3 regions of the Neobacillus sp. 19 genome follow, and region 1 is predicted to be linked to each of the others. Evidence: riboswitches for the same ligand, from Rfam matches in the RefSeq annotation. Region 1 holds a riboswitch; each other region holds the start of a gene.

What was found. A riboswitch is a leader RNA that binds a small molecule or an ion and turns the genes downstream of it on or off. The one in region 1 is predicted to bind S-adenosylmethionine.
Region 2: it holds a riboswitch for S-adenosylmethionine, as region 1 does, so the genes downstream of both, ACO1D1_RS10245 (O-acetylhomoserine aminocarboxypropyltransferase/cysteine synthase family protein) here and metK (methionine adenosyltransferase) in region 1, are expected to answer to the same signal.
Region 3: it holds a riboswitch for S-adenosylmethionine, as region 1 does, so the genes downstream of both, ACO1D1_RS14200 (homoserine dehydrogenase) here and metK (methionine adenosyltransferase) in region 1, are expected to answer to the same signal.

Annotation. Positions count from the first base shown of each region.
Region 1 covers NZ_JBMPZU010000050.1:79,770-87,572, forward strand. The annotation lists gene asnB (asparagine synthase (glutamine-hydrolyzing)) at 1-1,413, opposite strand, end outside; gene metK (methionine adenosyltransferase) at 1,673-2,872, opposite strand; SAM riboswitch class I at 3,149-3,297, opposite strand; partial or broken gene pckA (phosphoenolpyruvate carboxykinase (ATP)) at 3,536-5,123, shown strand; gene ACO1D1_RS15505 (hypothetical protein) at 5,216-5,779, opposite strand; gene ACO1D1_RS15510 (hypothetical protein) at 5,889-6,176, opposite strand; gene ACO1D1_RS15515 (RNA polymerase sigma factor) at 6,157-6,681, opposite strand; gene ACO1D1_RS15520 (DUF2584 domain-containing protein) at 6,857-7,099, opposite strand; gene ACO1D1_RS15525 (alpha/beta hydrolase family protein) at 7,135-7,803, opposite strand, start outside.
Region 2 covers NZ_JBMPZU010000031.1:261,732-269,534, forward strand. The annotation lists gene ACO1D1_RS10210 (acyl-CoA dehydrogenase family protein) at 1-938, shown strand, start outside; gene ACO1D1_RS10215 (arsenate reductase family protein) at 1,199-1,558, shown strand; gene gcvH (glycine cleavage system protein GcvH) at 1,635-2,018, shown strand; gene ACO1D1_RS10225 (toprim domain-containing protein) at 2,258-2,614, shown strand; gene ACO1D1_RS10230 (thioredoxin family protein) at 2,621-2,929, shown strand; gene ACO1D1_RS10235 (MFS transporter) at 3,186-4,442, shown strand; gene ACO1D1_RS10240 (hypothetical protein) at 4,577-4,927, shown strand; SAM riboswitch class I at 5,008-5,110, shown strand; gene ACO1D1_RS10245 (O-acetylhomoserine aminocarboxypropyltransferase/cysteine synthase family protein) at 5,175-6,491, shown strand; SAM riboswitch class I at 6,622-6,725, shown strand; gene ACO1D1_RS10250 (methionine ABC transporter ATP-binding protein) at 6,853-7,803, shown strand, end outside.
Region 3 covers NZ_JBMPZU010000045.1:22,022-29,824, reverse strand. The annotation lists gene ACO1D1_RS14210 (galactosyltransferase-related protein) at 1-229, shown strand, start outside; gene ACO1D1_RS14205 (galactosyltransferase-related protein) at 330-2,291, shown strand; SAM riboswitch class I at 2,414-2,525, shown strand; gene ACO1D1_RS14200 (homoserine dehydrogenase) at 2,598-3,596, shown strand; gene ACO1D1_RS14195 (glycosyltransferase family 2 protein) at 3,752-5,047, shown strand; gene ACO1D1_RS14190 (glycosyltransferase) at 5,067-5,750, shown strand; gene ACO1D1_RS14185 (YfhD family protein) at 5,879-6,064, opposite strand; gene ACO1D1_RS14180 (YfhE family protein) at 6,172-6,306, opposite strand; gene recX (recombination regulator RecX) at 6,476-7,285, shown strand; gene ACO1D1_RS14170 (SDR family NAD(P)-dependent oxidoreductase) at 7,294-7,803, opposite strand, start outside.

The DNA.
Region 1 (7,803 bases):
AATATACTGCATCCGATCGACAGGATCGTAGCCTCTCGATTCCTGGTAAAGCGGATTCGTTACGTCTAAGTAATTCAATCCTTCATGATAAACATTTAATAGATCCCGCTTCTCTTCTTCGGTGAACATTTTCGCATTCCCGATATAACGCTCTTCCATTGGAGTGACACCGCGTTCAATAAAACTTTTGCCTTTCATTCCTTCAGGCATCATATTCGCAATCCCTTTTAACAACACTTTCCCAACTCTTGGGATTTTATTAAATACCTCAAGTGATTGCGGTTCACGATAAATATTATAGCCACCGAATAGCTCATCGGCCCCTTCTCCCGATAGAACGACGGTTACATGTTTACGGGCTTCGCGGGCAACGAAATAAAGCGGCACGCAAGCAGGGTCGGCAAGCGGGTCATCCATATGCCACATGATTTTTGGAACCTCGTTCATGTATTCTTCTGGTGTGATGACATAGCTGATATTTTCCAATCCAAGTTTTTCAGCCGTTTCTTTAGCGACATCGATTTCACTAAAGCCATTATGCTCAAAGCCGACAGAGAACGTTTTAATTGCCGGGTGAAATTGTTTGGCAATAGACGCAATAATCGAAGAGTCAATTCCTCCAGAAAGGAACGATCCAACCGGAACATCGCTGCGCATATGCTTTTCAACTGAATCAAATAGAATCTCACGAATTTCTTTAATATAATCATCCTCAGATTTCAGTACCGGCTTAAATTGTGCCTTCCAATACCTGTTGATTTCCATAGAGGAGCCAATTTTTTTTGTAAAATAATGACCAGGCTCTAGCTTTTGAATTCCCTCTGACAATGTATATGGCTCAGGAACGAATTGATAGGTCAAATAATGCTGCAACGAATCATAATTGAGCACATCATTTTCTAACGCAAGCAGAATACTTTTTTTCTCAGATGCAAAGAATGTTCTTTCTTCATCTTCCAAAAAGAAGAATGGTTTGATACCAAAGGGATCACGTGCCCCGTAAAGCGTCTGTTCTTGTTTATCCCAAATGACAAAAGCAAACATCCCACGCAGTTTTTCTACCGCTTTTTCCTTTAAATGGCTATAAAGAGCGATGATGACTTCTGTATCGGAGCTCGTAGCAAAAGATAAGCCCTCTTTAAGAAGTTCTTCACGAAGCTCTACATAGTTATAAATCTCACCATTAAAAATAATCCAATAGCGCTCATTCTCGTACGTAAGCGGCTGGTGTCCGCTTTCAATATCAATAATACTCAAGCGGCGGAACCCAAATTGGATGTGGTCATCATAATAAAAACCGTCATCATCCGGCCCGCGATGCGTAATGATATCATTCATATTTTTAAATTGTTGTTTTTGTTCTTCAGTATAGTTTTGTGTTTTGTCGTGTACACAACCGATAAAACCACACATTATGTACCTCACCTACTCCATTTAAAAATAAAACCTCTCTAATACTACCACTTTTTTTTAAAAAAAGGCACTGTGAACATTAGGAAATTTAGTCTATCTTCATTTTTCACTTCTTTTGTCCTACCTAAACATTTTATTCTATACGTCAGGATTACTATACAGAATATAGACGAAAAATAAAAATGGGAGTTACATATAAAATGCAACTCCCACCTCTATTTTTTCATGCTCAAGCATCTAGGATACTTTGCTTTTCTAATTAGATATTTGCTTGGCTGCGTAAAGCATCTGCTTTATCCGTGCGCTCCCAAGAAAGGTCAACATCTGTACGTCCAAAGTGGCCGTATGCGGCTGTTTGCTTGTAGATTGGGCGGCGAAGGTCGAGCATCTTAATGATTCCTGCTGGGCGAAGGTCAAAGTTGTTGCTTACAAGATCAACTAATATTTCTTCGCTTACTTTACCTGTACCAAATGTGTCGACAGAAATAGAAACAGGTCTTGCTACACCGATTGCATATGCAAGCTGTACTTCACATTTTTCAGCAAGTCCTGCCGCCACGATATTTTTGGCTACATAACGAGCTGCATAGGCCGCTGAACGGTCCACTTTAGTAGGATCCTTACCGGAGAAAGCACCGCCGCCATGACGAGCATAGCCGCCGTACGTATCAACGATGATTTTACGTCCAGTTAAACCGGCATCCCCTTGTGGTCCGCCAATTACAAAACGGCCTGTTGGATTTATGAAGTATTTTGTATTTTCATCAATTAGTTCTTGTGGAACAACTGGATTGATCACATATTCCTTCAGATTACGTTGAATTTGTTCTAACGTTACCTCTGGATTATGCTGAGTTGATATAACAATCGTATCAATGCGAACAGGCTTGTCATTTTCATCATACTCAACAGTTACTTGCGTTTTTCCATCTGGACGAAGGTATTCAAGAACTTTATCTTTACGTACTTCTGTTAATTTGCGAGCAAGCTTGTGTGCAAGTGATATTGGAAGAGGCATTAGTTCTTTTGTTTCATTACAAGCAAAACCAAACATTAACCCTTGGTCTCCTGCTCCAATTGCTTCGATTTCTTCATCGGACATTTGACCTTCACGTGCTTCAAGTGCCTGATCGACACCCATCGCAATATCAGGGCTCTGTTCACCAATCGATGTTAAAACAGCACAAGTTTCAGAATCAAAACCATATTTAGCACGATCATAACCAATACCTTTAACCGTTTCACGAACAATCTTTGGAATATCCACGTAAGTAGAAGTAGTAATTTCACCTGCAACTAGAACCAATCCGGTTGTTACTGATGTTTCAGCGGCAACACGGGCATTGGCATCCTTTGCTAAAATAGCATCTAAAATGGAATCAGAAATTTGGTCACAAATCTTATCAGGATGACCTTCAGTTACTGATTCAGAAGTGAACAATCGACGTTTTGTTGACATCTGAATTCCTCCTTAGTATTGAAATAAAGTGAGGTTAGCTGTGTGGGATAAAAGCATATCTTGCCGTTTAACCTCGGGTTGATACGGAACTCATTCCCTTAGTAGTATGAAATAAACATGGGGTTTTTATTATAAAACAACAGATTGGACGCAGCCCCATAGAAATTCTAACGATGGAATAAAAAGCAGCGATAATGGAGCACGTAAAAAATCTGCAAATAAAAAACCTTTCCATCGTGAGGAAAGGTTGATAGCAAAAGTTTTGCGTGCCTTTCACTCTTATCGTTCAAGGTCAAGCCTTGCTTCAGGTTTAGCACCTTTGCCCGAAAATTAGACTGATAAGAGAATTCTTTGATCACATCTATATTCGTTTGCAGGTTGCTGGGTTTCATTGGGCCTGTCCCTCCACCAGCTCGGGATAAGAGAGTATCCGTTCAAGGGTAAATCATAACCTACTCTGTCAAACGATGTCAATGGGTTTATTGAAAACTTTTCTGCTATTTTCTTTTCTTCCTATATATTGTGTTCATGACTTTTTTATGATTCTATGAATAAAGTATTTTATGCGGATTTTTTATTAAATAGCATAGATTATTGGAGTTAATGTGTTATACTATTTACCATAATCATTCTAAAAATAAGGATAAAGGAAGGTTTCAGTGAATGAATTCTGTTCATATTCCAAATGAATTAAAACAATTGTTACAAGAAAGTCATGCCCAAATTCAATTGTCCGTTCCTCAATTAGTTGAAAAAATCCTTACTCGTAATGAAGGGACTTTAACCTCAACTGGAGCTGTTCGAGTCTCTACAGGCAAATACACTGGGCGGTCACCGAAGGATAAATTTATTGTTTTGGAAGAGTCTTCGAAGGATAAAATCGAATGGGGACCAACAAATCAGCCTATTTCTGAAAAGGTATTCACAAACCTGTATCAGAAGGTACTTGAGTACTTAAAACAGCAAGATGAAATTTTTGTATTTAAAGGCTTTGCCGGTGCGGATAAAAGATCCCGCTTACCTATTCAAGTTATAAATGAATATGCATGGCATAATTTATTCGCGCATCAGTTATTCATTCGTCCCTCTGAAGATGAATTATTGGAACATGATGCCGGTTTCACAGTTATTTCTGCACCAAATTTTAAAGCGAATCCAGTTGTTGATGGTACAAACTCAGAAACCTTTATTATTATATCCTTTGAACAAAGAGTTGTCTTAATTGGGGGCACAGAATATGCCGGGGAAATGAAAAAGTCTATTTTTTCGGTCATGAATTATTTGCTGCCTGAAAATAATATTTTTTCAATGCATTGTTCGGCAAATGTTGGTCAGGAAGGGGATGTAGCCTTATTCTTCGGTTTATCCGGAACAGGAAAAACCACCTTATCGGCTGACCCTAATCGCAAACTGATTGGCGATGATGAGCATGGCTGGTCTTCCAACGGTGTCTTTAATGTGGAGGGCGGCTGCTATGCCAAATGTATAAATCTTTCGCGGGAAAAAGAGCCGCAAATATTTGACGCCATTCGATTTGGTACAGTTCTTGAAAACGTTGTCATGAATCAAGAATCAAGAATCCCTGATTATGATGATGGAACATTAACCGAAAATACACGGGCAGCCTACCCAATCCAAGCCATCGATAATATTGTTCAGCCTAGCATTGCCGGTCATCCAAATACAATCGTCTTTTTAACAGCAGATGCATTCGGGGTATTGCCGCCAATTGCAAAATTAACAAAAGAACAAGCAATGTATCATTTCTTAAGCGGATATACGTCAAAGCTTGCCGGAACAGAGCGAGGAGTCACGTCACCTGAAGCCACCTTCTCTACCTGCTTCGGTGCGCCATTCCTGCCGCTTCCGGCTACACGTTATGCAGAAATGCTCGGTGAAAAAATTCTTGAACATAGCGCAAATGTCTTTCTAGTCAATACAGGCTGGACCGGCGGCGAGTATGGAGTCGGCAGCCGAATCGAAGCTTTCCTACACAAGAGCAATGGTTCAGGCCGCTTTGGAAGGCGAATTGAATCATGTTGAAACCGTTAAAGATGAAATTTTCGGTTTAAATATTCCGCTTCACATTGCCGGTGTCCCAGATGAAGTGTTGCAGCCGAATAAAACATGGGCTGACCGTGCTGCATATGAGGCAAAAGCTAAAGAACTTGCCGGGAAATTCCGCGAGAACTTTAAGAAGTTTACCAATGTTGCGGAGGAAATTGAAGAAAAAGGCGGCCCTCTCGCCTAATATGAAAAGCGAAAGCATCCTGGTCAGCGGAGCGAAAGACATTAGCCGCTAGGGTGCTGGAGCCGGACAATTCTCTAAGTAGAAAGCCCATATCAATTGGATATGGGCTTTCTTACTTCTACCGTCTGCGACTGTTGTAAAACAGTGAAACGATATTTGCCGCTCTTTTTCAGTTGAAAATCTCCCTTGTACGTTGAAATATTTTTACCATCTGTCTTTGTATAGTCTGTTTTATCTTTAAATGTAAAGGTGGATGTCTCCCCTGTCTCCAGGCTGAATATCTCTAATTCTATCTCCTGAGGAAGGTCATCTCCCTCTATCTCAATATCGGTTTCCTCATAAAAACCAGCATATAAATCTTCTTGCGATATCATTAATGTGGAATTCCCAATTGTAATATAGGGCTCCTTCACATATATAGTAAATTCACCTGCATTTTTCTTTTCCCCTTTAGTGTTGTATAAAGTAAATTCCAAGTTCCAGAATCCTGGTTGATCCAAGGTTGCAAAATTGGTAAGTGCATGGGCATCGGCACCGTATAACCCGCTAGACAATGATGTTTTATCAAGATGCTGCGTTTCTCCTGTTTTAACATTTACGGCATCAATATTTAGTGTTTGACTTAAATCAAAATCTTTCCCCCACAAAAAGACCATGATTTTGCTGACAGAGCGGTAGTCTTGCGCAACCCATTCCTTTGGTGCGAGTAAACTGACCTTATTTGGAATGCCGTAGTTACTTTCTCCATAAAGCGGTTTTCCGTTGTCATCCCTTAAGGCAAAATAGTCGGCTTCCTGTGTTGCAATATTCGTGGATCCAGTCCTTGGTAATTGTTCCTCGGTGTTTATAAAATAAAGGATAGGGGCAATTAGAATGAACGCCAGTGCCGCGGCAAGGGCACCGATTTTTTGAAAATGAATCGTTCGCTTCTTCCCTCTGATTGCCGATCTCAGTCATTTTTTTTAACATTTCCGTTCTCTGAACAGTGGTTAATTCATACTTTGGAAAATCCGATAACAATTGGAGCAATTCTTTATCCGATAAATGACTCAAAATACTCTCCCTCCTTTAACCGCTCATTTAGTTTTTTTACTGCCCGAAAAAAGGTCACATTCACTTTATTTTCTGTCCAGCCAAGAACCTGCCCTGTTTCTTGTGAGGTAAGCTCGGCAATCCCCCTTAATAAAATCACATCCCGGTAATTTGGTTTCAGCTCGTTAATTGCTTCGTAAAGTTGTGCATATTCCATTTTCCTTATTAATTTCTCTTCCGTTTGCGGTTCGTGAAGATTTGGTGATTCTCGGTCCAGACGCTCCTTCACTCGCTGCCATACTGATTTTTTTCTATAAAAATCAATTGCAGTGTTTCTTGCAATCGAAATTAGCCATGTCTTTGGACTCGATTCATTTTTAAATCGTTCGAACGCTCGAAATGCCCGTAAAAAGGTTTCCTGAACTAAATCCTCGACATCCGCAGTGCCGGTATAATAAACGAGATAATTGGTCACATCCTTCTCAAATTGAATAAACCATTTCTCTATCTGATGCCCCCGTTCCAACTAGATCCCCCCCTTCCCAAATCGATAAAAAAATTTGAACTTACTAATTAAGACGTTTGTAAATAATATTTCTTACACATTATCTACAGTCTAACGACTCTTTTTCTGACTATGGGCTTTATGAAATCACTTTAATCTTAGTCAATAGAAAAACAGGCTGTGAAACCCAGCCTGCTTAATTCGGTGAATATAATGAAATTAATTGATAGGTTATTGTCGTAGTGCTGTTTTCCCATTCTACTTTTTTGATTACTCCGGTTCCACTTGATTCACTGTCGATGGTTTTCCTTACTTCAATGGGAATCTCAATCGGATAAAGTCTGTAACCTTCCTTAATGAGCACAAAAAGATTTTCTTCTACTCTCTTTTCCCTGCCTTTTGTCACGATCATCGTATTTAACTCAAGGGGCATTCCCATAACCAATCCGCTCCTCTGCTTGTATTAACTATATATTACCATCTTTTGCTTTGATTTTTCATCCACTTTGATAAATCCTCCACAACTTTTCGATTTACTACAGGCGGAAAATAGTGAGTATACTCTTCAAAGTACCAGCATTCAACTGGTTTTTCCAATGATCTCAGTCTACTTTCAAGACGGTACCCATGCTCAACGGATACATTATGATCCTTGACACCGTGAATAATCAGCACAGGGGGGACCAGTTTTTCCATTTCAAATAAAGGTGTCCGCTCCCGATATCTTTCGGGAAATTTCTCAGGGGTGCCGCCAATGACCCGTTTCATCATTCTCCGTAAATCTTTACGCTCCCGATAGGTTAGGACCATATCACTTACACCGCCCCAGGTGACAACGGATGCTGTTTCTGGAAATTGAATCGCAGTCATCAATGCCATTACCCCGCCGCGTGAAAAGCCAAATATATGGATATCACGAACCCTTGCGAGTGATTTTAACAGCAAATAAGCAGAAAAAGCATCCTCCCTGTCCTCACCGGCAAAATCCTCATTTCCCTCCCCCCCTTGATTTCCCCGATAAAAGGGGGCAAACACGATAAATCCCTCGGCAGCAAATTGGGCAATCCGGGCAGGACGGACTTTTCCAACATTTTTAATTCCGCCGCGTAAATAGAGAAATCCATCCAGCGGTTCATTACCTAA
Region 2 (7,803 bases), on a different contig from region 1:
TGACCGTTAAATATGCAAATGGCCGCCAGCAATTTAAAACACCCATTTCTCAGTTCAATTTAACAAAAGAGAAATTTGGAACATTGGCATCAAAGATTTACGCGGCGGAAAGCTCTGTGTATCGTACGGTTGGCTTATATGAAGACCACCAAGGCCAGCTTTCAACGGAAGATGCCAAAGATATTAAAAAAGTAGCCAATTCAATCGCTGAATATGCCATCGAATGCTCCGTTAATAAATTCTTTGCATCCGAAGTGTTAGATTACGTTGTCGATGAAGGCGTGCAAATTCACGGCGGTTACGGATTTATGCAAGAGTATCCAATTGAAAGAGCCTACCGCGATTCCCGAATTAACAGAATCTTTGAAGGGACGAATGAAATCAACCGTCTCTTGGTGCCAGGCACCTTCTTGAAGAAAGCTTTCAAAGGGGAACTGCCGCTGTTCCAAAAAGCTATGGCGCTACAAGAGGAATTAATGATGTTAATGCCGGAAGATCCAGGCGATGAGCCGCTTGCTCAAGAAAAATATCTCGTGAAAAATGCCAAGAAAATTGGTTTATTAGCAGCCGGATTGGCAGCACAGAAATATGGCAAGGCGCTTGAAAAAGAGCAGGAAATCCTCGCCAACATTGCGGATATTGCTTCTAACGTCTATGCAATGGAATCCGTTGTCTTGCGTACAGAAAAGGCAGTCGCTAAAGAAGGATTAGAAAAGAGCAGCCAAAAGCTTCTCTATACGCAAATCTTCTGTCAGGAAGCATTCAATGAAGTCGAGGCAACTGCGAAAGAAACACTAGTAGCGATTGAACAAGGGGATACACTGCGGATGATGCTGTCCTCCCTTCGCAAATTTACGCGCCACACACCAATCAACGTGATTGCGAAAAAACGTGAAGCGGCAGATGTAATCATCGAAGCAGAACGCTATATCGTATAAATTGCACAAGGCTTCCTTCACTGTTGAAGGGGGCTTTATTTTTTTGAAAATGAAAGATTGAATGTGCAGCAGATATTTTAAAAAAATATTGTAGAAAAGAAGAACTTTTTGAAAAATAATTCTTAGAGGAAGAAGGATTTTCACGAAATTAGTCGAATTTTTCTTATGGAGAACTTTTCAGGCCTCTAGTTAGGAATTTGAAAAACGTTATGGTACTATTCTATTGATGCGGTCACATTTTAGTAAAAGGCGGTGAAACCATGTCTCTGACTTTTTACTGGTATCCAAAGTGCGGCACTTGCCGGAACGCTAAGAAATGGCTGGATGCCCATCAGCTTTCCTATGCTGAAGTACATATTGTTGAACAGCCCCCGACACGCGAACAGCTGCAGGCGTTTTATCAAAAAAGCGGCTTGGAATTAAAGAAATTTTTTAATACAAGCGGTTTAAAATATCGTGAATTAGGGATAAAAGATAAAATGAAATCTGCAACCGAGGATGAACTCCTTGATTTGCTGGCATCCGACGGGATGTTGATTAAAAGACCGATTTTAACGGATGGCGAGCATGTTACAGTCGGCTTTAAAGAAGAAGAGTATGAAAAAATGTGGCTTAAGTAAGCCCGCTCTTTACTAATGGAAATCGATTTTATTCGATGATAGATTTTAGAAAAAACAAATGGAGGGATTTAAGCTAATGAGTACACCAAAAGAATTACGTTATTCAGAAGAACACGAGTGGGTAAAAGTTGAAGGGGAAAAGGTGCGCATTGGGATTACTGACTTTGCACAACATGAGTTAGGAGATATCGTTTTCGTTGAACTCCCAGAGGTAGGCGACGAATTAACAGCTGACGAGCCATTTGGCAGCGTTGAATCTGTAAAAACTGTTTCTGAGCTTTATGCACCAGTCAGCGGTAAAGTGGTAGAAGTGAATGAAGATCTAAGCGACAGTCCTGAATTCGTAAATGAATCACCATACGAAAAAGCCTGGATGATTGTTGTTGAACTTTCCGATTCTAGCGAGTTGGACAAGCTGATGACAGCTGAACAATATGAAGAAATGACAAAGGAAGACTAATCATTAAATTTTTAAAAGCACCTTAGCGGGTGCTTTTTCTCTTAATTTACCACTTTTTCTTCTACTAAGATGGGGAAACCTATCATAAAATAAAAAGTGTAGGCGTTGATTAGAGAAGCAAAACCCTACTTTTATACTGACAGTAGTGATATAGTTAACATACACAATCAATAGGGCACACGTAATCAATATTTTAGAATATGTTAACATAAACAACTTCTATTACAGGTGATGTGGATATGTATGATTCGTATGTTGACAAAGTTCTTATTGTCGAAGGAAAATCGGATAAGAATAAGGTAAAGAGTATCGTAAAGGAACCGGTCGAAATCATTTGTACCAATGGGACGATAAGTCATACCAAATTGGATGAATTGATCGATTTTCTCGAAGATAAGGATGTCTATATCCTAGTTGATGCCGATGCCGCCGGTGAGAAGCTTCGCAAACGGTTTAAACGGGAGTTTCCGCAAGCGGAACATTTATATATAGATCGTATGTATCGCGAGGTAGCGACCGCGCCGGTGCACCACTTGGCGACCGTCCTTCTGGGAGCGAACATCGATGTTCATACTGAGTTTTTAGAAATGGGATAATGATTTATGAATGAATGGAATCGAAATGATCTGGAAGCTTTCCTCGATGATGCGGAAAGCGGGCTAATCTATTTTTATACACCACTCTGCGGTACCTGTCAGCTTGCATCTAGAATGCTGCAAATCGTGGAGGAGTTAGTTACCGTTAAAATGGGTAAATTGAACTTGAACTTTTATCCGGATATAGCGGTTGAGTTTGCGATTGAAAGTGTACCGTGCCTGTTAATTGTTCAAGGAGGCAAGGTGAAAGAAACCCTGTATGCGTTTCATTCCGTACCCTACTTGCTTGAAAAAATGAAACAACATTTAAACTAAGCAGATGCGGGTTGCGTCTGCTTTTTGATTAAATGTTAGTAACCTGAGCCAGGCTAGCCGCCTGGCTTTTTCAATGTAAAAGAGACCGGTTAAATGCTAGCAGCGAGTAAAAACCTGATCAATGCTTTCCAGCTGCAAAAATAGGGTGATTTGATGAAAAAATGTTAGAGGAATCTAAAATTTCCTTATTTACAAAAACTTACCTCCTGGATTATGATACTTAGGGATACGAAATAATTGAAGGGGCTGAAACAAAATGGCCTTTTATCATAACTGGGCGGCGCAATTTAAAACGTATAATCGTAACATCAAGTTAAGCTTCATGGCTAATATTTTTACACAAATCGGCCTCGGTATTTTTATGGTAATTTATAATTTTTATATACGAAAACTCGGATACACAGAGGCGGTTAATGGCCAGGTCATTGCGATGACTTCGCTTGCCACAGCGATTATTTTAGTACCGGCAGGACTGATAAGTGACCGATACGGACGGAAAAAAGTGTTTTTTTATGGCATTTTGATCTCCGGTGCTGTATTACTTTTGCGGAGTATTTTTTCCACACAAGGAGTGCTTATCGGACTTGCTTTCACGAGCGGATTGACAATGGCTTTTCTGCAAGTATCTAGCATCCCATGGCTCGCGGAAAATTCGACGGCGGATCAAAGGGTGAATTTATTTAGTCTCCATTTCGCCTTTATGACTGCGGCAAATGTTGTGGGAAACCTGTTAGGCGGGACGTTAACGGACTTATTTTCCTTTTTTGTCAGTGATATCAATAGTATTCGTTTCACTTTGATTATTGGTGCTATCATTTATCTAATTGGTATCTTCCCAGCTACGAAATTCAACGAACCTCCGAAATCAAAACCAACCGTAAAAAAGACCGGTTCAGCCTCCTGGAAAAATGAAGGGGTGAGGTTGATCGTTTTATTTGCGATTGCCCAGCTATTGATTGGCTTCGGAGCAGGCCTTGTCATACCTTATCTTAACCTGTATTTTGCTGATCGCTTTCGTGCGTCCACCACATCTATCGGCTTAATCATCTCACTTGGTCAGGCGGCCACGGCCTTAGCGATGTTTATTGGGCCGCAAGTGGTCAAAAAAGTCGGCGACGTAAGGGCGGTTGTTTATTTGCAGCTGGCATCGCTGCCATTCCTCTTACTAACTGCGTTTACAGAACATTTATGGCTGGCGGCACTTGGATTCTTGTTCCGTCAAGCGTTAATGAATGCTGGGAATCCGATTCAAATGTCGTTAATGATGTCGAAAGTTAACGACTCGATGAAGGGCCTCGCGAATTCCGTCAACCAAATGGTGTTTAATTTAGGGTGGGCGTTCATGGGGCCGGTTTCTACTGGGGTTGTTGTCAAATACGGCTCATATTGGGGCTATGCCTATGTTTTCACGATAACGGCAACTCTATATCTAATCGGTTCGGTCTATTTTTTCCTAGTATTTAGAGGCTTCTATGTTAAAAAAGATCTATCTGCAACAGCCAAAATTTCATAAAGATACGACATATTTCTCAGGAAATGATCGGAATGTTGAGGAAATAGGATGAGAATTGTCGAGTGATTAATAGAGGATTCCACTACTTTTTACTGAATTAGAAATTATAAAAGTAAGTGACCGGAGTGGTGGAAATGATCGAAGCGGTAGAAGCATTTCTAGTAAAAGTAATAGAACAAGGGCATATTCTTCCCTTGATACAGCAGGCGGACGTACAAATCATTCTTCAATGGGAAGAACAACAAAGCATACAGCTGATCATAAAAAGCGGCGGCATCTGTTTCACTAAAAATCCTGACTTTCAACAAGGGAATTATGTGATTAGCGGTTCCCCCACCGCAATGACACAGCTGATTGAAGGGACGGGAAGGCTGCGCGTGCTTGAACAGCAGGGACAGCTAGAAATCATGGCACCATTAAGAACCATTCTTTTACTAGAATCAATCTTCTTTTTAACAAAAGCACAGTTGGCAAAAATAATTTAAACAAAGCTATTGACTCGGAATTAAACTTCATGTAAAGTATTATTTAAATATTCTATTAATAAAAACAATTCAATAAAGCATTCTTATCAAGAGTGGCGGAGGGACTGGCCCTTTGAAGCCCGGCAACCGGTTTGGACACGGTGCTAAATCCAGCAGAGCTAAGTAAGCTCTGGGAGATGAGAAGAGAGAGCCCCCTCTTCTTATGAAGTGGGGTTTTGTTATTTAACAATAAAAGGAGGAAGCAAGAATGGCAGAAAATCAAAAAAAGTATCGTTTTGAAACATTAAGTGTTCATGGAGGATTATCACCGGATCCGGTAACGGGTGCACGTGCGGTTCCAATCTATCAAAACAACGCCTATCAATTTAAAAATACTGAGCACGCAGCGAACCTATTCAGCTTAGCGGAGCCAGGTTACATATATACCCGGATTCACAATCCAACAACAACCGTTTTTGAAGAAAGGGTTGCATTGTTAGAAGGCGGCGTCGGCGCACTTGCCGTTGCCAGCGGAATGGCGGCGATTACGCTTGCGATTTTAAATATTGCTGAAGCAGGGGATGAAATTGTTTCTGCCGCAAACCTTTATGGAGGAACCTACAATTTATTTGCCGTTACTCTTCCTAAATACGGAATCAATGTAAAATTTGTTGATGGGGATGATCCTGAAAACTTCCGTGCAGCGATTACGGAAAAAACAAAGGCCGTTTTTGCCGAAACGATTGGTAATCCGAGCCTTCGTGTCCTCGATATTGAAAAAGTAGCGGAGGTTGCTCATGAAGCAGGCGTACCGTTAATTATTGATAATACCTTTGCGACGCCATATCTGTGCCGGCCAATTGAGTATGGTGCAGATATTGTCGTCCACTCAGCGACGAAATGGCTGTTAGGGAATGGAACGTCCACAGGCGGAATCATCGTTGACGGCGGTAAGTTTGATTGGAATTCATCGAAATTCCCAGGATTCACCACTCCGGATTCCAGCTATCATGATTTGGTCTATGCTGAAGCACTCGGTGCAATTGCGTACATCATTAAAGCTCGCGTGCAATTATTGCGTGACCTTGGACCTGCCTTAAGTCCACAAAATGCCTTCCAATTTACGCTTGGACTTGAAACCCTTCATGTTCGGATGAAGGAGCATGTGGCCAATACGAAAGAAGTGGTCGATTATTTGGAAAATCATCCAGCAGTTGACTGGGTTTCCTACCCAGGGCATGCATCACACCCTGACTATGAATTAGCGAAAAAATATTTACCAAAAGGTGCTGGTTCAATGGTCGTTTTCGGAATTAAGGGCGGTAAAGAATCAGGAGCTAAACTAATTGATTCCTTATCACTTTGGGCACATGTGGCCAATGTAGGCGATGCAAAAAGCTTGATCATTCACCCGGCAAGTACGACGCATCAGCAATTAGATGCGGAAGGACTAAAGGCTGCGGGTGTATCAGAGGATTTAATCCGTCTTTCGATTGGAATCGAAAATGTTGAGGACTTAATTGAGGATCTTGAATCTGCGATTGAAGCGGCAACAGGATTATCGTCATTGAAGACTAATGCCTAAATTTACCTAAATCCATTTTTCCGAATATGAAGAATTATTCGTTGACACCCCTATTTATCCATGATACGATAGCTTTCGTAATCTAATTACTGAAATATTAACGTGTTAATTGAATATAGAATGCTGTAAGCTCTTATCAAGAGAGGTGGAGGGATGTGCCCGATGAAGCCCGGCAACCGTCAATTATTGAAATGGTGCCAATTCACACAAAGCAATTGCTTTGGGAGATGGGAGAAAGGTTTAGTTCGTGATGCCTTTCTGCCTATGCAGAGAGGCTTTTTATTTTTTAAAATATTTTTTCCCAAACAGTCAAACCCTATATTTAACTAACTTGTAATCAGGATAAGAAGCAGGTGATTCAATGATTTCAATAAAAAATGTCCGTAAGATTTTTCCTTCCAAGCAAGGTGAATTGAAGGCAGTTGATGAAGTCAACCTTGAAATTCAAGAAGGAGAAATTTTCGGAGTGATTGGTTATAGCGGTGCCGGGAAGAGTACCCTCATCCGCATGTTAAACGGGCTGGAGCTTCCAACCGATGGGAGCGTGACAGTTGCCGGCAGAGTGATTTCAAAGATTAAGGGTGCTCAACTTAGACAAGCCCGTCAGGAAATCAGCATGATTTTCCAGCATTTTAACTTATTGTGGTCGAGAACAGTGAGCGAGAATATTGCTTTTCCACTTGAAATCGCCGGTGTCAAAGGCGATCAAAGAAAAAAACGAGTGGCTGAGCTGATCAAGCTGGTTGGCTTGGAAGGCCGAGAAAATGCCTATCCATCACAATTAAGCGGCGGGCAAAAGCAGCGGGTCGGGATTGCCAGAGCACTCGCCAATAATCCCAAAGTATTGCTTTGTGACGAGGCAACTTCGGCTCTCGATCCGCAAACAACCGATTCCATTTTGGAATTGTTAGTGGATATTAATAAGCGCCTTGGGTTAACCATTGTTTTGATTACCCATGAAATGCATGTTATTCGAAAAATCTGTCACCGGGTGGCGGTAATGGAAAGCGGCAGGGTTGTTGAGCTTGGATCAGTGCTTGATGTGTTTAAAAACCCGCAGCAGCCGATTACGAAACGATTTGTCCAGCAAGTGACGGAACCTGAAGAAACGAAAGAAACAATCGAACATCTAATCGAACGTTATCCGAGAGGACAAGTGGTTCAGCTCTCATTTGTCGGTGAAGCAGCAGAACAGCCATTAATCACAAATATCATTCGTGATTATGATGTGATCGTTAATATTTTACAAGGGAAAATTTCTCACACCCAAAACGGATCATACGGTACATTATTCATTCACTTAGATGGGCAA
Region 3 (7,803 bases), on a different contig from region 1:
AGAGCTTATTGTGCGGTCAGGTTCTTCTTTGACCCATTATTGGCAAGAACCTAATGGGAAGTGGTATAAAAGTAAGACGTTTGCTAAAGGAGTAACGGGAAACCCGTTATTTTTTGAAAATAATTCAGGGCAATTTGTGGTAGTCTGTAAATTAAAAACTGGTGAAGTGGGATTTTGGCTAAGAGACAACAAAAAACCTGACCATCCTTGGTCTGGACCAACAGTTTAGTAAGTTACTTCTTTATTAGAATTTGCCCAATGGCCAAATTATCTTTTTGTGTGGAGATATTTGGCCAAGAACAACAGATAAACAAAAAGGGAGATAGTGTATGTTTGAAAATGTTTCTATCATCATTCCTTTCCAAACAGATCATGGTCCAAGGGAAGAGGCCTTTGAATGGATAAAACGATACTATGCTGCAGTAATGCCAGATGCCGAATTATGTCTAGGGGTTTATAGCGACAATGAAATTAATAAATCGAAAGCTGTAAATCAAGCAGTGAAAAAGGCTACGAAAGATATTCTTGTAATTGCAGATGCGGATATTGTTTATGATCCTAAAATTATTTTAAAATCTATTGAACTACTTAAAGAAGCGGCATGGGTCGTTCCTTTTACAGAAATATATGATGTTCCCAAAGAGGCAACAAAATATCTGATTAGCAAACAACCAAGCTGGCCGCTAAGAGTAGGAGTAGAAGAATGCAATAAAGCTAATTGGATCTATAAAGGATTCGCTGGAAAACTAAATGTCATTCCGCGAGCGAATTTCGAAGCGGTCGGTGGTTTTGATGAGCGTTTTATTGGCTGGGGTGGAGAAGATGATGCCTTTTCACATGCCGTCAATACTATTTGCGGAAAATTCGTTAATATTGAAGCTAAAGTGTTTCATTTATGGCACCCAACTGCTTACACGGATTCAAACCTAAATAATCAGAAGCTGCTAAATCGGTATTTATCTGCAAGCGGCAACAAGTATGACATGTTAAAAATAATCACGGAACGTAAGGACTTTTTTGTGACGAAAAAATCCCTCTACTCTGAAAAGTTAAATAAGATTTCGAATTCCTCTCAAAGTAAAATCTGTTTTATGATCCTCGTTCATGAACAGCGGGACCTTGTGAAGGAATTAATCGATAATGTAAGACACTTTTGTCCCAATAGCACGATGGTCTTGTACAATGGCGGGGATGACCCAGCCCTTTGTGATAATTTAGGGGTTCCTGTATGTCCCTCCAGCCGAAAGTTGGAGCGGGGATTCACGACCATTTATTTTCTTGAGACTATGGAATGGCTCGAGGAGATGGGGATGGAGTATGACTATCTAATCAATATTGATTCTGATGCCTTGTTTTTCAGAAAAGGATATGAAGAATTCATTGAGAAACAAATGAGAGATACCGACTATATGGCGGTAAAACTGCGGATTCCTGAAGAAGATTGGTATATTGGGGACGAACTAAAGAAGGACCTATATAGATGGGAGAGGTTATTTAATGTAAACCCATTCTATGGAATTTTCAATGTTGGCCAAGTTATCAACAAATCGCTTGTAAAATCCTTACTTCATCCAGAAAGAAAGGATAAACTAAAAAGAGCTTTGCTTAAAACAATCTCTTTCGGCACAGACGAGATATTTTTTGTCAACATGGCAAGGGAGTTGGGATTCCGTATTAAAAGCTATCCAAACAATATGGACGAAAAGGTGATTCGCTATCGTCCATACCTTACTTTAGATGAAATAGTCTACTGCCTTAATGAGATTAATAATAGTTGGTTGTGTCATCCGGTTGAGCGTGATAAAAGAGATTTGGCTAGAAAATTTATTAAGCATCTTGGAACAGAATATTATAGTAAGCGATATCGTAAAGAAAAATATCCATGGTATGAAAGTAATCAGGATGGGTATACGCCTTCTTTACCTATTACTAGTAGTTTTGGAAATAAAGAGTTAATTGTGCGGTCTGGAAAAAATTATTTGTCACATTATTGGGAAGATCAAAGGACGGGAAAATGGTACAAGAGTGAAACATTTGCAAAAGGAGTAATTGGTACCCCTGTTTGGAATGAAACCGATTCTGGGCGGTTTGAGGTAGTAAGTAAATTAGCCTCAGGGGGGGTTGGATTATGGTGGAGGGATAATAATCAGAAAGAATATCCTTGGTATGGACCATCTCTAATCATTAGTCAGGATGTTGAACCTATTATGCTGACTCAGCTAGAGAATGGATCAACTTTATTAATTTCTAAGTATGGTGATAGACTAGGTTATTGGACCAATGAGCAGTAGAATAAAAAAAGAATTCATTAGATTCAAAAAAATCTTTCAAAGATGATTTTGAATTCATTGACAGTTCAAATTGTTTCAACTAAAATGAATTCTAATAATAAAATTTTGACACTTAAATATTACTCTTATCCAGAGCGGCGGAGGGACTAGGCCCGATGAAGCCCGGCAACCATCAAGGTATTCCTTGAAAAGGTGCTAATTCCTGCAGGTTATTTTTAACCTGAAAGATAAGAGGAGGAATCAGCCCTCTTCTTATGAAGGGGGCTTTTCCTGTTTTAGGCAAATAAAGTAAAGGGGCGGAAAAACATGTCTGTAATAAAAGTGGCAATTCTCGGTTTTGGAACGGTTGGGGAAGGAGTTTATCGGACGATCCAATCTCATGCGGCAAAGCTGACATCTGTTTTAGGCAAACAGGTAGAAGTGGCAGCGATCTTAATTAAAAACAAGCAGAAACAAAGGGAAATTAGTGATGAGGTGCTCGTAACGACAGATTTTGCAGATATTCTAAACCTGCCGCAGCTTGATGTTGTCGTCGAGGCCATCGTTGATAGAGAACCTACCAATTCTTTTTTGAAAAAAGCAATTGAGAAGGGATGTCATATTATTACCGCGAATAAAGAAATGTTTGCACATCACGGACAAGAATTGCTTAACCTGGCAGAGGAACATAATGTTTCGGTTGGGTATGAAGCGACAGTTGCAGGGGGAATACCAGTTATTCAGACGCTGAGACAGTTATTAAATATTAACCGAGTGAAGCAGGTGCAAGGAATTCTAAATGGCACTTCTAATTTCATTTTAACCGAAATGCGCGAGGAGAGACTGTCATTTGCCGAAGCACTAAAAGGAGCTCAGGTAAACGGGTTTGCTGAAGCTGACCCGACAAATGATATTGAGGGCTTTGACGCTTTTTATAAAGCAATGATTCTTAGCAGGATTGCCTTTGGAGAGGAACCAAACTGGCATGATGTAGAACGGGAAGGGATTACCAATATTACAAGTGAATTAATTGCAAAAGCGGAAGAACAAGGCTTAAGGTATAAGCATATTGCCCAAATAAGTAAGTCTGGGAAGCATATTAAAGCTACAATCAAGCCGGTCCTTGTTGGAAAAGAGCATCCTTTTTACCATGTGGAAGGGGTTCAGAATGCTGTCAGTATACAATCTGACATTGTTGGTGAAATCACACTTCAAGGACCAGGTGCTGGAATGTTTCCAACTGCCAGTGCTGTTATCGAAGATTTGGTTTACGTATGTAAAAACAATGCACCGTCCCAACGAACCACCGTTTTAACAACATTGTAAAAATGAAAACTATTCACATAAAAAGGAGCCCATAAGCTCTTTTTTCGTTTTCTAAGGGCTCAAGTTTAGTCAAAATCATTTGGATAACATATTGTGTAAAAGCTCGACCAATTGGACTAGTTATTTCATTAAACAATAAATAAGTGGGGTGCATCATGTTAGGAAATAGCTTTAAATGGTCAGAAAGTATAAAAAAGGAAAGTAGACCAAAAGAAACGAAGCAAAGTCATCAAATTAGTAACAGCTTGAGTTCCTCAATAAATAAAAACAATCAAGACATTGAAGTCAGTATTATTATTCCATCGCAAAATAAATATCCACTCAATTTATTTACCCTCTATTCACTTGAACTACAAACGTTTAATCCGGCAAAAATGGAAGTAATCCTAATAAATGATGCCTCGACAGACCAAACGGAAGAAAAACTAAAAGACTATTCCCCACCATACCATTTTAAATATATCCACAGTAAAAAAAATCTTGGAAGGGCAAAGGGAAGAAATTTAGGTATTCGTTCTGCCAGGGGGAGCATTCTAATTTTTCTCGATGCAGAAATACTCACAGAACCTGACTTTGTTGAAAAACACTATAAGTATCACCAATCGAAACATAACCTCATTTTATCAGGGGGGTTACATTCCAAAATATTATATTCATGTGTATTCCCAGACTTTTCTAAGAAAGAAGTAAACAGAATCACCTACCTAACAGAAAAAAACCAAGAGATATTTCAGAGACTTCAGGGTTGTAAGGATGTGCTTCAGGAACCTTATCCACTATTAGACAGAGGTGATTTAGTAAGGAAAATATACAGGGATATAGCATATAAGGAATATCCATGGTTTCGGCAAATAACAAGGAATTTCGGTGCGGATTTGGAAGGTTTTACCCTTCCATGGATGGCGTTTCTTACAAGGAATGTATCTATACGGAAAGAATTGATTGTGGATGCAGGTTTATTTGACGAGGAGTTTCACCATTACGGTTACGAAGATTGGGAATTAGGCTACCGTTTATACAAAATGGGAGCGCAATATGTTGTCAGTAATGAGTTGACTACTTACCATCAGGAGCATCCGGTGGCTAAAAACAAATGGAAAGAGACAATTGCCAACTTTGGTCTATTTACGGTAAAGCATCATGAAGTCGATGTTCTTATTCTTGGACTAGAACTTTCGGGGCTTACAGATTTATTGACCATGAACAAGATCTTAAGAGATTATAAATTGTTTCAGCAGTTGAAATCTGAGCACTTTCAAATTTTTCAGGAAAAATTCGTCCTCATCCTGGAAACGATTATCCTTATGCTTCAAGTTGATATTTCTCCAATTAATATTTTGGGGGCTGCAGGTTTTGGGACAAATGACCGGAATGAGCTCCTTAATGACGTAAATAATCTGACAGACTATCCTCATTTTAAAAAATTTTTACAACAAGTGATCAATTCATAACCATTGAAGGAGTGAAAAAGTGGTTTCCATTATAACGTGTACGATAAGAGAAGAGAGTATCGATAATGTTTTTAAAAATTATCAACAGCAGACCTGGAAGGATAAAGAGTTAATTATTATTTTGAATAAAGATTCGATGGATATTGACCGTTGGATTAAAAAGGCAAGGGATTATCCAAACGTACAAGTATTTCAGCTGCATGAAAAAGCAACCTTAGGCGACTGCTTAAATTTTGGAGTAATGAACGCAAACTCTGACTATATTGCGAAATTTGATGACGATGATTATTATGGTCCTGAATATATTACCAGTTCAATGGATGCCTTTAAAAATAAAAATGTTTGGATTGTCGGTAAAAGCTCTTACTATATTTATTTTAAAAATAAGAAAGCGTTAATATATGTCAACGGTACTAGAAATTCCATTACAGACACGGTTGCCGGGGCGACTTTACTGTTCAGAAAAGAGATGTTTTATCATATTCGCTTTGAAAAGGTAAATCGGGCCGAGGATTATTTTTTTATTGATCAAGCGAAAAAAGCAGGCTTCCAGATTTACTCCACAAATCCCCGCCATTTTGCCGTTATTCGTCAAGACTTAGAGCAGCATACTTGGAAGATTTCTGATGAAGATTTGATGGGGTGGGGCGATTTAGTCAGTTATACAGATGATTTTCAGTCGATTGTTTCAAAAAGTAAATAAAAAACATGAGCTAAAAAGACGGTAACAAGACTGTAAAGAAGCAGGGCAAAACCTGCTTCTTTTTTAGCCGACTGTCTTCGACCTAACGGGCTCGCCAATCGACGAGTTTTCTTTACGTAAAAAAGTACCTATTTGTTCTTATTACTTACCCGCTGGTTAGCAGCATTGGCACGTGCTTGTGCTTCAAGATCTGCGTTATCCGCTAATTCTTGTGAATATTCCACATCGATTCCATCTGATTTCATGTTTTTCGGCACCTGTGGAAGTGACCCTTTATTTTTATCCCGACTTTTATGTCCACGAGAACGACCCATTCGAAAAACCCCTTTCATTCGTAAAAAATAATAGGGAGCTGGAACGCCCCTAAAAATAGCTTTTACCGAACGAAAGAGGTTCATTAGTGGAAAAATTTTATATTGATTTAAAGCTTCGTTTTTCGGTCATGAAAACCGCCGGCACGATCTGCCATTTTAAATTCCCGTTGATAGGATACTTCCTGCATGCTTGTTAAAGGGTATTTACCTCGATCTTTATCCTTCTTTTTCTTTTCTGCCATTTTGCTCATTCCTTTCACCAATTTTAGTTAATCGTCATCAAGCTAAGTGGAAAAAAACTCATTTCCATTTTTGCCTAATACGAAAGGAAAGATACTAAATTTAGGAAAATATATTTTTTAAGCATTTTACTTAAGAGGAATATGGTAAAGTAGTTTTGAGGTGAAGAAAATGGCCATTATTACAAAAATCACCACACAGCAGAAAAATCAAGATCGGTTTAATGTGTTTATGGATTATGGTAAAGGTGAAGAATATGCTTTTAGTATTGACAGCGATGTATTAATTAAATACCAATTAAAAAAAGGGATGGAGCTTGATGATTTCTCTTTCTTGGAAATTCAATACCAGGATGACATTCGTAAAGCGTACAACCTTGCAGTTAATTATTTGGCCAGAAGGATGAGGTCTGAAAAAGAAATTAACGATTATCTTCTAAAAAAAGAAATGGACGAGCCCATCATCAAAGAGGTGATCCATAAATTAACCGCTCAGAAATACATAAATGACGAGGAATTTGCTGTAGCCTACGTGAGGACACAGGCCAATACAACAGATAAAGGGCCCGGCGTAATCAAGATGGAATTAAAGGAAAAGGGAATTAAGGAGTCAACCCTCCTACAAGTTCTAGAAGAATTTCCTTTAAACCAGCAGATTGAAAAAGCCACTAAAATAGCTGAAAAGTTTTTTCAGAAGAATACAAAGGAATCAAGCAAAATTCAAAAACAAAAGCTGGAAAATGTCCTGATGAGAAAAGGATATTCCTTTGAAGTCATCGCAATTGCAGTTAATGAAACAGAAGTCTCTAAAGAGGCTGATGAGGAAATGGATGCCATTCGATTCCAAGGAGAAAAGGCGCATCGGAAATTGTCAAAGTTCAATGGTTACGAGTATCGACAAAAGATGAAACAAGCTTTATATCGTAAAGGCTTTTCAATAGATTTAATCGAAAGATTCTTAGCGGAAAGAGAAGACTCATGACAAAAGCGTCATGAGTTTTTAAATTCAATAATAATGGAATCCTGATCCAATTTCTCCATGATAATTTTTGCAATTTCTTTTGCTGACCGTAAACGGGTTTTATCCTTAATATGATCGCTTTCATCCCAAAAAGGGGTATCCATACCGCCCATATATACCGCATTAAACTTAATACCGCTTCCTTCGTATTCCATTTGAAGGCTTTCTGTGAATCCTCTAACAGCAAATTTGCTTGCAACATATACGGCTTCATTCACTTTTCCACGCAAACCGGCAGTGGAGATAATATTCATGATTTGTCCTTCGCCAGTCTGCTCAAGAATAGGCAGGACGGCCTTTGTCATCAAGATGGTTCCGTAGACATTTGTATCCAGCATTTCGTTCATTTGCTGCACATTCATTTCGGCAAATGCTCCAAAATGACCAATACCAGCGTTATTGACCAAACCGAAAATGTCGAAGGTATGGCTTATTTCCTTTATTTTACCGAAGACATCTTCATGGTTTCGGATATCAAG